Regions from separate parts of the Mesorhizobium sp. BR1-1-4 genome, predicted to be linked through region 2. Evidence: riboswitches for the same ligand, from Rfam matches in the RefSeq annotation. Region 2 holds a riboswitch; the other holds the start of a gene.
The links. A riboswitch is a leader RNA that binds a small molecule or an ion and turns the genes downstream of it on or off. The one in region 2 is predicted to bind S-adenosylmethionine.
Positions count from the first base shown of each region.

Region 1: linked by a shared signal. The riboswitch ahead of LB571_RS08435 (O-succinylhomoserine sulfhydrylase) and the one ahead of metX (homoserine O-acetyltransferase MetX) in region 2 are both predicted to bind S-adenosylmethionine.

Region 1 is NZ_JAIUIB010000003.1:451,914-461,017, forward strand. It holds gene LB571_RS08400 (magnesium and cobalt transport protein CorA) at 1-355, shown strand, start outside; gene LB571_RS08405 (GcrA family cell cycle regulator) at 434-952, opposite strand; gene LB571_RS08410 (aspartate aminotransferase family protein) at 1,309-2,508, shown strand; gene argF (ornithine carbamoyltransferase) at 2,525-3,436, shown strand; gene LB571_RS08420 (Hsp33 family molecular chaperone) at 3,601-4,632, shown strand; gene apaG (Co2+/Mg2+ efflux protein ApaG) at 4,707-5,099, opposite strand; gene LB571_RS08430 (ceramide glucosyltransferase) at 5,319-6,470, shown strand; gene LB571_RS08435 (O-succinylhomoserine sulfhydrylase) at 6,501-7,691, opposite strand; SAM riboswitch at 7,748-7,825, opposite strand; gene LB571_RS08440 (2'-deoxycytidine 5'-triphosphate deaminase) at 7,985-9,079, shown strand.
Region 2 is NZ_JAIUIB010000014.1:95,327-104,430, reverse strand. It holds gene LB571_RS26205 (cupin domain-containing protein) at 1-18, opposite strand, end outside; gene gloB (hydroxyacylglutathione hydrolase) at 41-808, opposite strand; gene LB571_RS26195 (class I SAM-dependent methyltransferase) at 997-1,782, shown strand; gene LB571_RS26190 (ABC transporter ATP-binding protein/permease) at 1,920-3,743, shown strand; gene LB571_RS26185 (glycosyltransferase family 2 protein) at 3,867-4,802, opposite strand; gene metW (methionine biosynthesis protein MetW) at 5,085-5,699, opposite strand; gene metX (homoserine O-acetyltransferase MetX) at 5,758-6,927, opposite strand; SAM riboswitch at 7,045-7,122, opposite strand; gene hisC (histidinol-phosphate transaminase) at 7,260-8,369, shown strand; gene LB571_RS26165 (prephenate/arogenate dehydrogenase family protein) at 8,393-9,104, shown strand, end outside.

The sequences.
Region 1 (9,104 bases), on a different contig from region 2:
GCTGACCAGCGCCGACCTACCGCAGATCCATTCGGCCATGCACCCGCTGTTCCGCGACGTGACGGATCACATCCGTACCGTCCAGGAGAAGATCGACAGTCTGCGCGAGGTGCTGGCCTTTGCCTTCGAGGCCAGTCTTCTGGTCGGTCAAAGCCAGGAAACGGCGATCTCCAAGAAACTCGCTTCATGGGCGGCCATCCTGGCGGTGCCAACCGCATTCGCCGGCATCTACGGCATGAACTTTACCGACATGCCGGAGCTGAAGATGGCATATGGCTATCCGATGGTGCTGGCCACCATCGCGCTGATCTGCTGCTTCCTGTATTGGCGCTTCAGGAAGAACGGCTGGCTGTGAGGAAGTCGGTAGTCGGTAGTGAGTAGTCGGTAGTGGTTGGTGGGAGCGCTTGTTTCCTCACTACTCAGTACTCACCGCTTATCTATTCCGCCGCCGCTCCGCCGCCGGCTGGAACGCCACGCGGGCATGGTATTTACAGTAGGGACCGGTTTCAGCGGCTTCGTTGCCGCAGAAATTGAAGTCCTCCGAAAGGGGATCGCCATTCGGCCATTTGCAGGTGCGCTCGGTCAGTTCGACGAGCTGCAGATGCCGTGAGATCGGCACCACGACGTTCTCGACCGGACGGATGTAGTGCCGCGCCACCGGTTCGGCCTCGAATTGCGTCTGAAGAGCCGTCGCGCCGATCGAAGTCGTGACGTGGCGTGCCGTGCTTGCGGCGCGCGCCACCGATTTCTGGACGGTCGATCCCTGCGTAGCCTTCTTCTGGCGCGCCGGCGTCGCTGTTGCGCGACCGCGACCCGACAGCTTCAGCCGGTGCACCTTGCCGATGACGGCATTGCGGCTGACCCCTCCAAGCTGCGCAGCAATCTGGCTTGCGCTCAGACCCTCCGACCACAGTTTTCTCAAGAGTTCTACCCGCTCGTCAGTCCAGTTCATGACCGCGCTCCTTATAAGCGTGCGGCAATCAGAATCCATTCCCGACCCAGCACCACTGCTGGGGCAGACACCACATATATCTGGTGATTAGGTCCGCCGCACGAAATCTAGTTATTTCTCGACTACAACTACTCTATGCGCTGACTCGGTGACAAGAGTCCCAAGTGCAACACGAATCGGTTTTTTCGGTTTTCCCCAACTTGCCCGGTCGCTCATGAGCCGGCGTTGCGTCGGGGAGCTTGCCGCGCGCCACTACGCGACGTTTTCGTTGACTTCATGGCCGAAAAACACGATAAGCCGCAGAAGGCCGCCGCTTTGGCGGCTTTTTTGATTTTCCGGTACCGGAGACGCATATAATGAGCGGTTCGGCGCTTTACGAGACCTTTGCTCGCGCACCCCTGGCCTTCGACCATGGGGAAGGCACTTGGCTGGTTACCGACAAGGGCGAGCGATATCTCGATTTCGCCGGCGGCATCGCGGTCAATTCGCTTGGCCATGGCCATCCGCACCTTGTCGCGGCCCTCACCGAGCAGGCGGCGAAACTCTGGCACGTCTCCAATCTCTATGAGATCCCGGGGCAGAGCAGACTTGGCGAGCGGCTGGCTGATGCCACCTTCGCCGACAAGGTGTTCTTCACCAATTCCGGCGCCGAGGCGCTGGAATGCGCGATCAAGACGGCGCGGCGCTACCACTTCGTCAAGGGACATCCCGAGCGCTTCCGCATCATCACCTTCGAAGGCGCCTTCCATGGCCGCACGCTGGCGACCATCGCGGCAGGCGGCCAGTACAAATATCTCGAGGGCTTCGGACCCAAGGTCGAAGGCTTCGACCAGGTTGGCTTCGACGACATCGACGCCGCCGAGAAGGCGATCACGCCCGAGACCGCCGCGATCCTGATCGAGCCGGTGCAAGGCGAGGGCGGTATCCGCCCAGTACCGACACAGTCGCTCAAGCGGCTGCGGCAGCTCTGCGAACAGCACGGCCTGTTGTTGATATACGACGAGGTCCAGTGCGGCATTGGCCGTACCGGCAAGCTGTTCGCGCATGAGTGGTCCGCGGTGACGCCCGACATCATGGCAATCGCCAAGGGCATTGGCGGCGGCTTCCCGATGGGCGCCTGCCTTGCCACCGACGAGGCGGCCGTCGGCATGACCGCCGGCGTGCACGGCACCACATTCGGCGGCAATCCGCTCGCAATGGCGGTCGGCAACGCCGTGCTCGACGTCGTTCTGGAAGACGGCTTCCTGGAGGATGTCCAGCGCAAGGCGCTGCTGATGAAGCAGGGGCTAGCCTCGATAGCCGACGAATTCCCCGAAATTGTAGAGGATATCAGGGGCACCGGGCTGATGCTCGGCCTCAAATGCGCGATGCCCAACGGCAAGGTGAACATGGCGCTGCGCGACCAGCATTTGCTGGCGGTTCCGGCCGGCGACAACGTCATTCGCCTGCTGCCACCGCTCACCGTCACCGACGCCGAGATTCACGAAGCGCTCAACCGCATCCGCGCCGGCGCCAAGGGCCTGTCGGAGGCGATCGCCTCCGCCGCCGCGAAGTAATCCGGAACCATTCCTGATGTCAGTTCGCCATTTCACCGATCTTTCCACCGTTTCCGAAGGCGATTTGCGCTTCATGCTGGATGATGCGGTGACGCGAAAGGCGCGTCTCAAGGCCGGCGAGCGGAGCAAGCCGCTCGAAGGCAAGGTGCTGGCCATGATCTTCGACAAGCCGTCGACGCGCACGCGCGTTTCTTTCGACGTCGGCATGCGCCAGCTCGGCGGCGAGACCATCATGCTGACCGGCACCGAGATGCAGCTCGGCCGCTCCGAGACAATCGCCGACACCGCCAAGGTGCTGTCGCGCTACGTCGATGCGATCATGATCCGCACCACCTCGCATGAGCGGCTGCTGGAGCTGACCGAGAATGCCACCGTTCCGGTGATCAACGGACTGACCGACGACACCCACCCTTGCCAGCTGATGGCCGACATCATGACTTTCGAGGAGCATCGCGGTCCGGTGGCCGGCAAGACGATTGCCTGGACCGGCGACGGCAACAATGTGCTGCACTCGCTGCTCGAGGCCTCTGCACGGTTCCGCTTCAATCTCAACGTCGCCGTGCCCGAAGGCAGCGAACCGGCGCAGAAGCATGTCGACTGGTCCAAGGCGCATGGCGGCAAGCTGCATTTCACCCGCTCGCCCGAGGAAGCCGTCGACCAGGCCGACTGCATCGTCACCGATTGCTGGGTGTCGATGGGACAGGAACACCGTGCTCGCGGGCACAATGTCTTCTCGCCCTATCAGGTCAACGCGGCGCTGATGGCCAAGGCCAAGCCGGATGCATTGTTCATGCACTGCCTGCCGGCCCATCGCGGCGAGGAAGTGACCGACGAGGTCATCGACGGGCCGCATTCGGTGGTCTTCGACGAGGCCGAGAACCGGCTCCATGCCCAGAAGGCAGTGCTTGCCTGGTGCCTCGGTGCTTGAAGTGTCTTGGTGCTTGAAGTGTCTTGGGGCTTGAAGTGTCTTGGGCGCCCGAAATGCCCAGGCGCCTGAAATGCCCAGGCGCTTGATCTGCGGCGGCGCGATGCCTATCTGCGCCGCATCACGCAAATCAAGCGCGTTTGGACGCATGTGCCCACCAGGGCCGCATGGCCGCGCCCTGGAGCTTTGTCATGTTGGAAAGCCATCAAGTGACTGAACATCACCCCAAACTCGGCGAGTTCGGCTACGCCGGCGACGATCACGTCGTTCCCTTCGAGGTCGGTCCGCTCGACGTGCGCGGCCGCACGGTCCAGCTTGGGCCGATGCTCGACGCCATCCTTGGCCGCCACGATTATCCCGAGCCGGTCGCCCGCCTGCTGGCGGAAGCCTGTGTGCTGACCGTTCTGCTCGGCACCTCGCTCAAATTCGAAGGCAAGTTCATCCTGCAGACCCGCACCGACGGGCCTGTCGACATGCTGGTCGCGGACTTCTCCACGCCCTCGGCACTGCGTGCCTATGCACGCTTCGATGCGGATCGGCTCGAAGCACTGGTCGCGGCAGGCGAGACGTCCCAGCAGACGCTGCTTGGCAGCGGCGTGCTGGCGCTGACCATCGACCAGGGTGCCCATACCCAGCGCTACCAAGGCATCGTCCAGCTCGACGGCGAAACGCTGGAAGACGCGGCGCGCACCTATTTCCGTCAGTCGGAACAGATCCCGACCGATATCAGGCTCTCGGTCGCCAAGCTGCTGACGCCCGGGGTCGGCGGCGCGCGCGAGCAATGGCGCGCCGGCGGCATCCTGGCGCAGTTCCTGCCGCAATCGCCCGAGCGCATGCGCATTCCGGACCTGCCGGGTGGGGACGGCGATCCGCGCGAGGAAGTCCACGATCCGGCCGATAATTCCTGGCAGGAACTCCTGGCCTTGCTCGGCACCATCGAGCCGACCGAATTGATCGACCCGACCATCGGCGCCGAGCGGCTGCTGTATCGTCTGTTCCATGAGCATGGCGTGCGCGTCTTCGGCGGCGTTCCCGTGGCCGACCAGTGCTCATGCTCCCGCGACAAGATCCGTGGCATCCTCGAAGGCTTCTCCGCGCAGGAGATCAAGGACAGCACCGAGGATGGCGGCATCCATGTCGCCTGCGAATTCTGCTCGACGCAGTACGACTTCGATCCAGCCGAGTTTGCGGCTCAGTAAAGCCTTTCCTTCTCTCCGTTCCGCGGGGAGAAGGTGCCCGAAGGGCGGATGAGGGGCGGCGCGACCGTCGGCCCTCAGTTCACTGTGCGCCTTGTCCCCGGCAGATCGAGCGAGAAGGCTGGGATGGCGATGTCGAACGTCTCGCCGCGCTTGTTGCGCATCGTGTAGCGTCCGACCATGATCCCGGAGGGTGTCGAGAGCGGGCAGCCGGACGTGTACTGATAGCTGTCGCCGGGATTGAGTTCCGGCTGGTCGCCGACAACGCCCGGCCCGCGGACTTCCTCGATCCGGCCGGCACCATCGGTGATGTGCCAATAGCGCGACAGAAGCTGCACGAACTCGTCAGACTGGTTGTCGATCGTTATCTGATAGCCCCAGACGTAGCGGTTCTCCTGGGGATCCGAACGATCCTCCAGATAGAATGGCCTGACCTGCACTTCGATGTTGCGCGTCACGGCGCGGTACATGAGCGGCTCCAAAACAATCCGACGACTTTCGACGCTCGCGGTGAGCAGGTCAACGTGCGCGTCTTGTCGCGCCTGGGATTGAAACGCAGGTGCCGGCAAAGAATGTCATTTAAGTGACACACGACAATGGTGGTGTGCGCGAACCGGGCGACTCGGCCCTCTGTCGAACTGTTGAAAACGGCCGCGACGCGGGCCGACTTCCGGAGTGACCAGATCTCGATGGAACTCACTCTCATATCCGCCTCGCTTTCGACCGCACTCATCCTCTCAAACGCTGCCAGCATCCTGCTTGCCGCTTCACAGCTGAAACGGCGCACCACGATTGCCCCGCCGGCGGGCAGATCGCCGGCGGTGTCGATTGTCGTCCCGTCGCGCGGCGTCGAGCCATTCACACATGAGACGCTGGAACGCGCCTTCGCGCTCGACTGGCCACGCTACGAACTGATCTTCTGCGTCGCCCATGCCGACGACCCGGTGGTCAAACTGATAAACAGGGCGATTGCCCGGTTTCCGCAGGTGCCGGCCCGGCTGTTGATCGGCGACGACCGTGTCAGTGCCAATCCAAAGCTCAACAACTGCGTCAAAGGCTGGGAAGCGGCGCGCCACGACTGGGTCATTCTTGCCGATTCCAACGTTCTGATGCCGAGGGACTATGTCGAGCACATGATGGCGGCGTGGCAGCACGGTACCGGCCTTGTCTGCTCGACGCCGATCGGCTCCCGGCCAGATGGTTTTTGGGCCGACGTCGAATGCGCCTTCCTCAACACATTGCAGGCCCGCTGGCAGTATGCCGGCGAGGCGCTCGGCCTCGGCTTCGCGCAGGGCAAGAGCATGCTGTGGAACAAGCCGATGCTGGACGCCAATGGCGGCATCCGCGCGCTGGCCGCCGAGATCGCCGAGGACGCCGCCGCGACCAAGCTGGTGAACGGCCTCGGCCTGCGTGTCAACCTCGTTGCGGCGCCCTTCGAGCAGCCGCTCGGCCAGCGCACGTTTGGCGAGATCTGGTCGCGCCAGGCCCGCTGGGCGCGCCTGCGCCGCGTCACCTTCCCGCTGTTCTTCGCGCCCGAGATCCTGACTGGCGCGGCGGTCCCGTTGGCTCTTGCGCTGATTGCCGCGGCGAGCGCCGGCGTCAGTCTCTGGGCAACCGCGATTGCCGTGCTGGCGGCGTTCTATCTTCCGGAATGCGCTCTGGCCCTGGCCAAGGGTTGGCACGTCTCGACGGGCATGATCGCGGCGACGGTCGCGCGGGACGTCATGCTCCCGGCCATCTGGGCGCGCGGCTGGCTCGGCGGCGCCGTCGACTGGCGCGGCAACGCCATGACCATCCGCACCAAGACGGCGGAACTGGAGGAGACGCCATCGAGCGCTTGATCGCTGCTGACGACGCTGCCTGGACGAAACCTATTTGGCGGCCTTCAAGGCTTGCGCGATATCTTCCAGCAGGTCGTCCGTATCCTCCAGGCCGACCGACAGCCTGAGCGTACCTGGCCCGATGCCGAGTTCGGCGCGGGCCTCATCGCTGAGGTTCTTGTGGGTGGTCGTCGCCGGATGGGTGATCAGGCTCTTGGCATCGCCCAGATTGTTCGAGATCAGCACGATGTCGAGGGCGTTCTGCAGGGCGAAGGCCGCCGGCTTGCCGCCCTTGACGTCGAGGCAGATCAGCGTCGAGCCACCCGACATCTGCTTCTTGACGATATCGGCCTGCGGGTGGTCGGCGCGGCCGGGATAGATGACGCGGGCGATCTGCGGCTGCCCGGCCAGGAAGTCGGCGATCCTGCCGGCGCTCTCGGTCTGCTGGCGCACGCGCAGCGGCAAGGTTTCCAGGCCCTTCAGCAGCGTCCAGGCGTTGAACGGCGACAGGCTGGGACCGGTGTGGCGGAAATAGTCGTGCAGGTTCTCGTCAATCCACTTCTTGTCCGACAGGATGACGCCGCCCAGGCAGCGGCCCTGGCCGTCAATGTGCTTCGTGGCCGAGTAGACGACGATGTGCGCACCAAGCTGCAACGGCTTCTGTTGCAGCGGCGTGGCAAAGACATTGTCGACGACCAGCCGCGCGCCGATCGAATTGGCAAGCGAGGCGACGGCGGCGATGTCGACGACCTCGAGCGTCGGGTTGGTCGGGCTTTCCAGGAAGAACAGCTTGGTGTTCGGCCTGACCGCCTTTTCCCAATTGGCGATCTCGGTGCCGTCGACCAAGGTCGCCTCGATGCCATAGCGCGGCGCCAGCGTCTCGACCACCCAGCGGCAGGAGCCGAACAGCGCGCGCGCGGCCACGATGTGGTCGCCGGCCTTGACGCTGCACAGAAGGGCAGCCGTCACCGCCGCCATGCCCGACGCCGTGGCGCGCGCGTCTTCGGCGCCTTCAAGCGCGCACATGCGCTTTTCGAACATGTCGACGGTCGGGTTGGCGTAGCGCGAATAGATGAAACCAGGCTCTTCGCCCTTGAAGCGGGCCTCGGCGGCCTGCGCCGTCTGATAGACATAGCCCTGGGTCAGGTACATCGCCTCGGAGGTTTCGCCGAAGCCGGAACGCAGGGTTCCGCCATGCACGAGTGCCGTCTGAGGTTTCCAGTTGCGCTTCTTGGTGCTCATCGCTTTGTTCCAGACACAAAAAAACCGGCCGCGAAAGTCGCAACCGGTCCATACGGCCTTGCGGCCCGACGGTCCTTTAGCGACTTGTTTAACGTGGCTGCAAGCCGACCGGCCAAATCACCACGGGATAACGACCCTTTAGACCCGCGCCACGCTTGCGTCAATTGCCGGCTTCATTAAGACGTTTGTACCAAGGCAGGTTCCGCAGAAGTGCCCCGCGGTTTTGCGGCAAGAACCTGCAACAAACAAGAACCTGCAAACGAAAGAGACCAGTCTTGGGGCGGAGCCAGACTTTGCGGCAGACAGGCATTCTTCCCGATCAGGACATATCGGCGCTGTTCCGGTCCGGCGCGCTGAAGTCGCCGCGCGCGCTTGATGCCGACCAGATCCAGCCGGCGAGCCTTGATCTCAGATTGGGCGAAAAGGCCTGGCGGGTTCGCGCCTCGTTCCTGCCCGGTCCCAACCACAAGGTGTCGGAAAAGCTCGATCGGCTGCAACTGCACGAGATCAGTCTGACCGAAGGCGCGGTCCTCGAAACCGGCTGCGTCTATATTGTGCCGCTGCTCGAAAGTCTGGCCCTGCCGGCTGACATTTCGGCCTCGGCCAATCCGAAGAGCTCGACCGGGCGGCTCGACATCTTCACCCGCGTCATGACCGATCGGGGCCATGAGTTCGATAAGATCGCCGCCGGCTACAACGGTCCGCTCTATCTCGAGGTCAGCCCGCGCACCTTTCCGATCATCGCGCGCACGGGTTCGCGCCTGTCTCAAATCCGCTTTCGCACCGGCAACGCGCTGCTTTCGGAAGCCGAGTTGCATGAGCTGCATCGTGCCGAGATGCTGGTCGCCACGGAGCCGCCGAACATTTCCGGCGGCGGCATCGCGCTGTCGATCGACCTCAATGGCGACAAGGATGGGTTGGTCGGCTATCGCGGCAAGCACCACACCGGCCTCGTCGATGTCGACAAGCGCGCCGCGCAGGATGTCCTCGACTTCTGGGAGCCGATCCACAAGAGCCGCGCCGGCGAACTGGTGCTCGATCCCGACGAGTTCTACATCCTCGTCAGCCAGGAGGCGGTGCATGTGCCGCCGCTCTACGCCGCCGAGATGACGCCGTTCGATCCGCTGGTCGGCGAGTTTCGTGTCCATTATGCCGGCTTTTTCGATCCGGGTTTCGGCCATTCGGCGGCCGGCGGCACCGGCAGCCGGGCGGTGCTCGAAGTGCGCAGCCATGAAGTGCCGTTCATTCTCGACCACGGCCAGATCGTCGGCCGGCTGGTCTACGAGCATATGCTGAAGCGACCTCAGGCGCTCTACGGCACCGATCTCGGCTCGAACTACCAGGCGCAGGGCCTGAAGCTGTCGAAGCATTTCCGCGCCGTGCGCTAAGGTCGAAGCTGCCGATCCCCCCACG
Region 2 (9,104 bases):
TTCCGCGGAACTGGTCATCGGCAGATAGCTGGCATGGTGGTCAGAAATTGTCCTTGCGCTTGCGGATTTCGGCGAAGACCTCGGCATCCCCGGCCTTTTCCATGCCGAGATGCCTGCGGATTGCCGGATCGTGCCAGCGCAGGAAGGGATTGGTCGACAGTTCCTCGCCGATCGTCGTCGGCAGCGTCGGCATGTTGTCGACCCGCAGCGCCTCGATCCGCGCGGCGCGCTCCTTCAACGCCGAATTGGTGGGGTCGACGCTCAGTGCAAAACGGGCATTGGCGAGCGTGTATTCGTGGCCGCAATAGATTGTCGTCTCGGCGGGAAGAGCCGCGAGCTTCTTCAGCGATTCGTACATCACCGGCGGCTTGCATTCGAACAGCCGCCCACAACCCAGCGCAAACAGCGTATCCGCGGTGAACGCCACTTTCGATAACGGCAGATGGTAGGAGACATGGCCAGCGGTATGCCCGGGCGTGGCGATCACTTCGATGCGCTCATGGCCGAGATGCAGGACGGAGCCTTCTTCGACGGTTTCATCGATGCCGGGGATCTTGGCCTTTTCCGCCTCCGGGCCGACGATGCGCAGCTTGAAGCGCTCCTTGAGCGCCAGATTGGCCTCGACGTGATCCATATGATGATGCGTCGTCAGGATCATCGTCGGCGTCCAGCCGGTGCGCTTGATCGCGGTCAGGATCGGCGCTTCCTCGGGCGCGTCGATAATCGCGGTCTGGCCGCTTTCGGGGTCATGCACCAGCACGCCGAAATTGTCGGTGCGGCACATGAACTGTTCGATTTCGACCGGCATCGCATTTCTCCATTTGCCGCCGCAGACATAGGGCGCCGCTGCGTGAATGTCATCCCGGATGAGAAAGCGAATGTCATCCCAGATGGGAGCAAAGCGAATGTTATCGTGGGATGTCAAATTGACATCCGCCGTGCCGGCCGCTTTGGCCTTTTGTTGAATCCGGCTGACATCACGGCTACATCCCTGACATGCATTCCGACATCGTCGACCTTCGTTCCTTCTATTCGACAACGCTCGGCCGGTTCGCCGAGCGCTCGATCACCATGGCGCTGTCGTCGATATGGGCCGCGGTGCCCAATGAGCGGCTGGTCGGCCTGGGCTATACCTTGCCCTGGCTGGAACGCTTCGGCACCGACGCCGAGCGGGTCTTCGCCTTCATGCCAGCGACCCAGGGCGCCGTGGTCTGGCCGGCGGCCGGGCCAACAGCGACGGCCCTGGTGTTCGACGAGGAACTGCCGCTGGTCGATTCCTGCATCGACCGCATGCTGCTCGTCCATTCGCTCGAACACGTCGAAAACCCGCGTGAAACGCTGAACGAGATCTGGCGGGTGCTGTCGCCGGCCGGGCGCGTCGTCATCGTCGTGCCAAACCGGCGCGGTGTCTGGGCGCGCTTCGAACATACGCCGTTCGGCAATGGCCGGCCCTTCTCACGCGGGCAGCTCACCGAATTGCTGCGTGAGGCGAATTTCACGCCCGCCGCCTGGTCGGATGCGCTGTTCTTCCCGCCATCGCGGCGGCGTTTCATGATGCGCTTCCACAATGTGCTGGAGCGCGCCGGCCGGAGGCTGTGGCCGATTTTTTCCGGCGTCATTGTCGTCGAAGCGCAGAAACGGCTCTATCAAGGCGTGCCGGTGGCCCAGCGTGCGTCCCGCCGCGTCTTCGTGCCGGTGCTGTCGCCGCATGGCGCGACACGGCTCGGCCGGCGGGCCGAGGCAAGGGGTGTGGCATCGCCCCGGCAAGTGACACCTTCGTGATCGCGATGGAAACTTGCATCGCGCCGCGTCTTTCCGACCTATCTGTCGTGCTGGGCTCGCGGAGTGGTTGAGGGGCTGCCGCCGTCGGCTCCCTTCATCCGGTTTCAGCTTCGCTACTGAACGCAAGGACCTCGGCCATGGCTGATCAATTGGACAATCAGGCCACCATTCAGCCGGTCGCCGTCGCCAGCAGCCTGCGCGATCAGGTGGCGACGATCAAGCGGGCGCTGATCGGATCGCCGGTTCGCAAGTGGTTGCTGTGGACGTCGCTCGGCATCATGGGCGTCATTATCGCGACGTCGATCGGCCAGGTCTTGCTCAACCGCTGGAACCAGCCCTTCTACGATGCCCTCGCGCGCCGCGACATGGCGGCCTTCCTGCATCAGCTGATGGTCTTTGCCATGATCGCCGGCGGACTGCTGGTGCTCAATATCGGCCAGACCTGGCTCAACCAGATGATCCGGCTGAAGTTGCGCGAGGCGCTGACGCTGGACCTGATCGACCAATGGATGCGGCCGGCGCGCGCCTTCCGGCTGGCCAATGCCGGCGCCATCGGCGTCAATCCCGACCAGCGCATGCAACAGGATGCCGCGCATCTCTCGGACCTGTCGACCGATCTTGGTGTCGGGCTGCTGCAGTCGTTCATCCTGCTCGTGTCCTTTGTCGGTGTGCTGTGGGAACTGTCTTCGGGCTTCGTCTTCCACGTCAACGGCTGGTCGCTGGCGATACCGGGCTACATGGTTTGGGCCGCGTTCCTCTATGCCGGTACCGCCTCGTGGCTGAGCTGGCTGGTCGGGCGGCCGCTCATCAGCCTCAACAGCGACCGCTATACGCGCGAAGCGGAGCTGCGCTCCTCGATGGTGCGCGTCAACGAGAATGTCGATGCCATCGCGCTGTACCGTGGGGAGGATGACGCCAAGCGACGGCTGCAACTCGACCTCGGCACGGTGCTGGGCGCCATGCGGCGCATCTACACCGCCCAGATCAATCTGTCCTGGGTAACCGATACTTATGGCTGGATCACGGTCGTGGCGCCGATCCTGGTCGCCTCGCCGGTCTATTTCTCGGGGGATATCAGCTTTGGCGGGCTGATGATGGCGGTCGGGGCCTTCAACCAGGTCCACTCCTCCCTGCGTTGGTTCATCAACAACATCGGCAGCATTGCCGACTGGCGCGCCACGCTGATGCGTGTCGCCGACTTCCGCATCGCGCTCGATGAAACCGATGTGCTGCACGACAAGGAGAAGCGCATCGAATTCGCCGACAACGCCAATGGCAGCCTGACGTTCGAGAAGCTTCAGGTGGCATCGCCGGACGGATGCACCAAGCTCGCCGACCAGCATGTCGAAATCCATGCCGGCGAGCGCGTCATGATCACCGGTGAGCCGGGCGCCGGCAAGACGCTGTTCTTCCGCGCCATTGCCGGGCTGTGGCCGTGGGGCAGCGGACGGATCGGCCTGCCGGCGGGGGAAACCATCATCTTCGTGCCGCGCGTCCCCTATTTGCCGGCCGGCACGCTGCGCGAAGTCCTCAATCACCCGAACGGGCATGCGCCGGCGAACGACGCCGACATTTCAGCGGTGCTTGCCGAGGTCGGTCTTGGACGGCTGTCGTCGTCGCTCGACCGCGTCGGACGCTGGGACCATGAGTTGGGCGATGACGAACAGCGATTGCTGGGCGTGGCCAGGCTCGCCTTGCGACAGCCAAAATGGGTGATCATCGACGAAGCCATGGATGCGTTCGACGGACCCTCGCTGCGGCGCGTGCTGTCGCTGCTGGAGAAGCGCCTGCCCGGCGCCGCGATCATCAACATCGGGCGCGGCCAGCACAACAATCAGTTCTTCCCGCGTTCCCTGACGATCGTTAAGGATTCCGACGCGCCCGCGCTGAAACCTGCCCACGTCAGGGCGGGTGCCATCGAGCCGCCGCCAGCCGCGGCAAGCCTCCACCACAGGAAGTAGCAGTTTTTCCCCCGTTGCGACCCGTTGCCTGGCCCCCAAGGCCCTGGCGGTCGGCATCTCGCTGCCGGACGAGAAGGAATGCGCCCTGCAACGCGCCGTGCTCGATCGCTGAGCTGTCGCCGGTCAGGCCGGTGGAATTCCAAACTTGCCACGAACTTCGTCGTAGAGGTCGCGCCGCCAGCGGCGGCCGTGGAGATAACCGTTGATCAGTTCCGGCAATGAATAACCAAGCGCGTCAGACGAGCGGTTGGCCATGTATCCCGCAAATGCCTGTGGTATTCGCCCCCGGAGAATATCGGCGATGATCTGCCGCGTGATCATAAAGGGAGGGACATGGGGGTAGGAGCGAGCGATGTGCGGATGCTTACTCATCAGGATCGCGTAGGCTTCGACATAGCCGTCCCTGCGGCCTGAAATCGAATTCTGCGAATTGTGCTTCGTCCAGTCGATATCTTCCGATAATTGCGCGCCGAAGCGCTGTGCGAAGCGCAGCAGAAGCTCGCGGTCCTGCATCCGGGGAATGTCGCTGTCATAGCCGCCGATGGCCAGCAAAGCCTCGCGTCTGGCTGTTATCGCCGATCCGGCTATGAAGGCCGTCTGCGCGACCACCGCCCGCTCCAGCATTGGCGGGTTCAGAAAAGCGCCGCGGTTGACGCAGGCGGTGCCGCGGCCACCCTTCACCGAGACATATGAGGAGAGCAGGACTTCGAGCGCTGGATTGTCGTCGAACCATGCCAGCGTCCGTTCGAGCCGGTGCGGCAGGAAGAGATCGTCCGAATCAAGAAAAGTCACCACGGGCGCCCGGGCTAGCTCGATGCCGGCATTCCTGGCGGCATTGGCGCCGCGCCACTTCGCGCCGACATAGATCAGCCGGGGGTCATGGATGCGGGCGAGCGCCGCCTCGGTCCCGTCCGTCGAACCATCGTCGACGACGATATGTTCAAATCGCGGCATGCTCTGGGAAAGCACGCTTTCGACGGCGCGGAGCACCGTTTCGCGCCGGTTGTGAGTCGGCGTGATCACCGTGACGAGGGGCGCCTGTTCGGTCTTCCCGATCATATCACGTCGGCCGCCTCCAGCGCGTAAACACCCTTCGCGCCAGGTCCTTTGATCATCGGGATGGCTAAATGGATCGGACTTCCCCCTGGATGGGCCTGATCGGATTCGGTGCGACGCTACAAAAAACAACCTGCCATGTCACCCCGTCGTGCCGTCGTTCGACCGACCAGGCATGATGAATTCCAGCTCATGGCGCTTCAACTGCAACACTTCGCACCCGCTGAAAGACGCGCGGCCACCCTCAAGGATTGGCAGTCGCGCCTGCGGGCGGCGCCCATTTCATTATCGCTTCAGCAGGAACACTGCTTGTTGGCCAAAGAAATTCCAGAACCACCATGGCATCGACAGGCCGATCTTCTGGCCGTTGGCGTCGAGCGCGGTCGCCTTCTCCACTGTCGCGCCAAGCTCTTCGCACAAATTGACGAAGTCTCGGATCGTGCAGAAGTGGATGTTGGGCGTGTCGTACCAGGAATAGGGCAGGTCGCTGGTCACAGGCATGCGGCCCTTGACGAACAGCGACAGGCGCACCCGCCAGTGACCGAAATTGGGGAAAGACACGATCGCCCGGTTGCCGATCCTGAGCAGCTCGTCGAGCACCAGCTTCGGGTTGCGGGTGGCCTGCAGGGTCTGCGACAGGACAACGAAGTCAAAGCCCTTGTCGGGATAGAATTCGAGATCGGTGTCGGCGTCGCCCTGGATGACACTGAGTCCGCGCGCCACACATTCGTTGACGCCACGCTGCGACAGCTCGAGTCCGCGACCGTCGACCTGCTTGGTGTCCTGCAGCAATTCGAGCAATGAGCCGTCGCCCGAGCCGACGTCGAGCACACGCGATTGCGGCGGGATGAGGTTGGCGACGACCTCGAGGTCGACGCGTTGGCTGCCGTTGACGCTCATGGCTTCGCCTCGTGGACGGCGCATGGCCTTGGTCCGAAACGTCTGCAACTTTTCGGGGTCATGCGCTGAGCCCCCTGGCGCGCGCGGCCGAGCCGATGAAGCCGTTGATGGCGGCAAACAGTTCCGGCTCGTCGAGCAGGAAGGCGTCGTGGCCGCGATCGGTCTCGATCTCGACGAAGGATACCGAGGCGCCGGCGGCGTTGAGTGCGTGGACGATGGAGCGGCTCTCTTCTGTCGGGAACAGCCAGTCCGATGTGAAGGACACCAAGCAAAAACGGGTTTTCGTGCCGGCGAAGGCGTCGGCCAGCCGGCCGCCATGGTCGGCGGCGAGGTCGAAATAATCCATCGACCGCGTCATGTAGAGATAGGAGTTGGCATCGAAGCGGTCGACGAAGGTCATGCCCTGGTGGCGCAGATAGCTCTCGATCTGGAAGTCGGCATCGAAGCCGAAGGTCAGCGCTTCGCGGTCCTGCAAATTGCGTCCGAATTTGCGGTGCAGGGCGGCTTCGGACAGATAGGTGATGTGGGCGGCCATGCGCGCCACCGCCAGCCCTTTCTCCGGGCGCTTGCCGTGTTCGAAATATTTGCCGCCATGCCAGTCCGGATCCGCCATCACGGCCTGCCTCCCGACTTCGTGGAAGGCGATGTTCTGTGACGAATGGCGCGCCCCGGTGGCGATCGGCAGCGCCGAGAACACGCGCTCGGGATAGCTCGACGCCCATTCCAGAACCTGCATGCCGCCCATCGAGCCGCCGAGCACGCAGAACAGTTTCTCGATGCCGAAATGGTCGATCAGCATCTGCTGCGCGCGCACCATGTCGCGGATGGTGATGACCGGCAGGTCGAGGCCATAGGCTTTACCCGTGGCCGGGTTGGTAGAGGCCGGACCGGTGGAACCCAGGCAGCCGCCGATGACATTGGAGCAGATGACGAAGAAACGGCTGGTATCGATGATCCTGCCCGGTCCGATCAGCACTTCCCACCAACCGGGCTTGCCGGTTACCGGATTGGTGCTGGCGACATGCTGGTCGCCGGTCAGCGCATGGCAGACGAGGATGGCATTGGAGCGGGCATCGTTCAGCGTGCCATAGGTCTGGTAAGCGATCTGGAACGGCGACAGCAACGTACCCGCATCCAGCTTGAGCGGCTTGTCGGGCCCGAACCGCAACACCGGGCTCGACGGTTGGTCGGCCTCGTTGTTGGTCTTTCCTGCACGCAGAGCGGCCATCACGTCTCTCTTGCTGCACCGTGCGCTCGTGGAAATCGCTGCCGATCTCCGCCGCCGATGCGTCCGTCCGGCCGGTCGCGGACAACAAAAAACCGGCATTGCCTTCGCAAAGCCGGTTACGTCACGCAAACGGCCCTTTAGCGAATTGTTTAACGTGGCTGCAAGCCGACCGGCCAAATCACCACGGAACTGTCAATCGTCTTTCTAGAACCCGCCTGCCTCGCCGTCAATGGCGGCGGCTGGCACCACTGCCACTCTCGACATTGCGTGCCATGGCTTGTATTTCCGCAGCGGCCTCCGGATGGAGGCGTTTTCGATGGATTTTGCAAGATATGAACCAGACACCGGATCAGGCACGTCCAACTCCGCGCGCGGGCATCATGGACATAGAGGCCTATGTGCCCGGCAAAAGCTCGGCGCCCGCCGGTGTCGCCAAGGTCTACAAGCTGTCGTCGAATGAGAATCCGCTTGGGCCTTCGCCGAAGGCGATCGAGGCCGCGCGCGAGGTCGCCCGCAAGCTCGACATCTATCCCGACGGCACCGCCAGGCGGTTACGCGAGGCAATCGCCGAGGTGCATGGCCTCAACCCGCAAAACATCATCTGCTCCAACGGGTCGGACGAAATCCTCGGCCTCTTGGCGCAGACCTATCTCGCGCCCGGCGACGAGGCTATGTTCACCGAACACGCCTTCATGGTCTACAAGATCTACATCCAGTCGGCAGGCGCCACCCCGGTCGTGGTCAAGGAGACCGACGAGCGCGCCGACATCGATGCGATGCTGGCGGCCGTCACGCCGCGCACGAAAATCGTGTTCCTGGCCAATCCCAACAACCCGACCGGCACCTATGTGCCGTTCCAGGAGGTGCGCCGCCTTCATGCCGGACTGCCGGGAAACGTGCTGCTGGTGCTCGACGCGGCCTACGCCGAATATGTCCGCCGCAACGACTACGAAGCCGGCATCGAGCTGGCCGGCAGCGCCGAGAACGTGGTGATGACCCGCACCTTCTCCAAGATAGGGCTCGGTGGCGCGCGCATCGGCTGGATGTATGGTCCCCTGCATATCGTCGACGCCATCAATCGTGTGCGCGGCCCCTTCAACGTCAATGCGACAGCGATCGAGGCCGGCATCGCCGCGATCCGCGACCGTGCCCATGTCGAGCGCAGCGTGGCGCATAACGAGACCTGGCTTACCTGGCTGAGCGGCGAAATGACCGGACTCGGGCTGCGCGTGACGCCGAGCGTCGGCAATTTCCTGCTCATTCATTTTCCCGACGATCAGAAGCATTCAGCGGCGGCGGCTGACGATTATCTGAGCGCCCGCGGCTATATTCTGCGGCGCGTTTCAGGCTACGGCTTTCCCAACGCGCTTCGCATGACCGTCGGCACTGAAGAGGCAAATCGCGGCGTTGTCGCCGCGCTCACGACATTTCTGAAAAGCTAGAACGTCTGAAGAGCTGGAACACCATGGCATCACCGATGTTCGAAAAGATCGCGCTGGTCGGTATCGGCCTGATCGGCTCGTCTCTGGCCCGCGTCATCCGACGCGAGGGCTTGGCTCGCCATGTCGCCATCTCGACGCGCAGTGCGGCAACGCTCAAGCGAGCCGAGGAACTGGGCCTTGGCGATTCCTACACCACCGATGCCGGGGACGCGGTGCGTGATGCCGATCTGGTCGTTGTCTCGGTGCCGGTCGGCTCATCCGGCGCTGTAGCGGAGGAAATCGCGCCGGCGCTGAAAAAGGGGGCGATCCTCACCGATGTCGGCTCGACCAAGGCCTCGGTCATCGCGCAGATGCAGCCGCATGTGCCTGAAGGCGTCCATTTCATTCCTGGCCATCCGCTGGCGGGCACCGAAAAATCCGGACCGGATGCCGGGTTTGCCGACCTGTTCGACAACCGCTGGTGCATCTTCACGCCGGTGCCGGGCACCGATCCGGAAGCGCTGGAACGGCTGTCGGAATTCTGGCGCCGCTGCGGCGCCAACATCGACACGATGGACCCGCAGCATCACGACATGACGCTGGCCATCGTCTCGCATCTGCCGCACATCATCGCCTACAACATCGTCGGCACCGCCGACGATCTGGAATCGGTGACCAAGACGGAAGTGATCAAATATTCCGCCTCCGGTTTTCGCGATTTCACGCGTCTGGCTGCCTCCGATCCGACCATGTGGC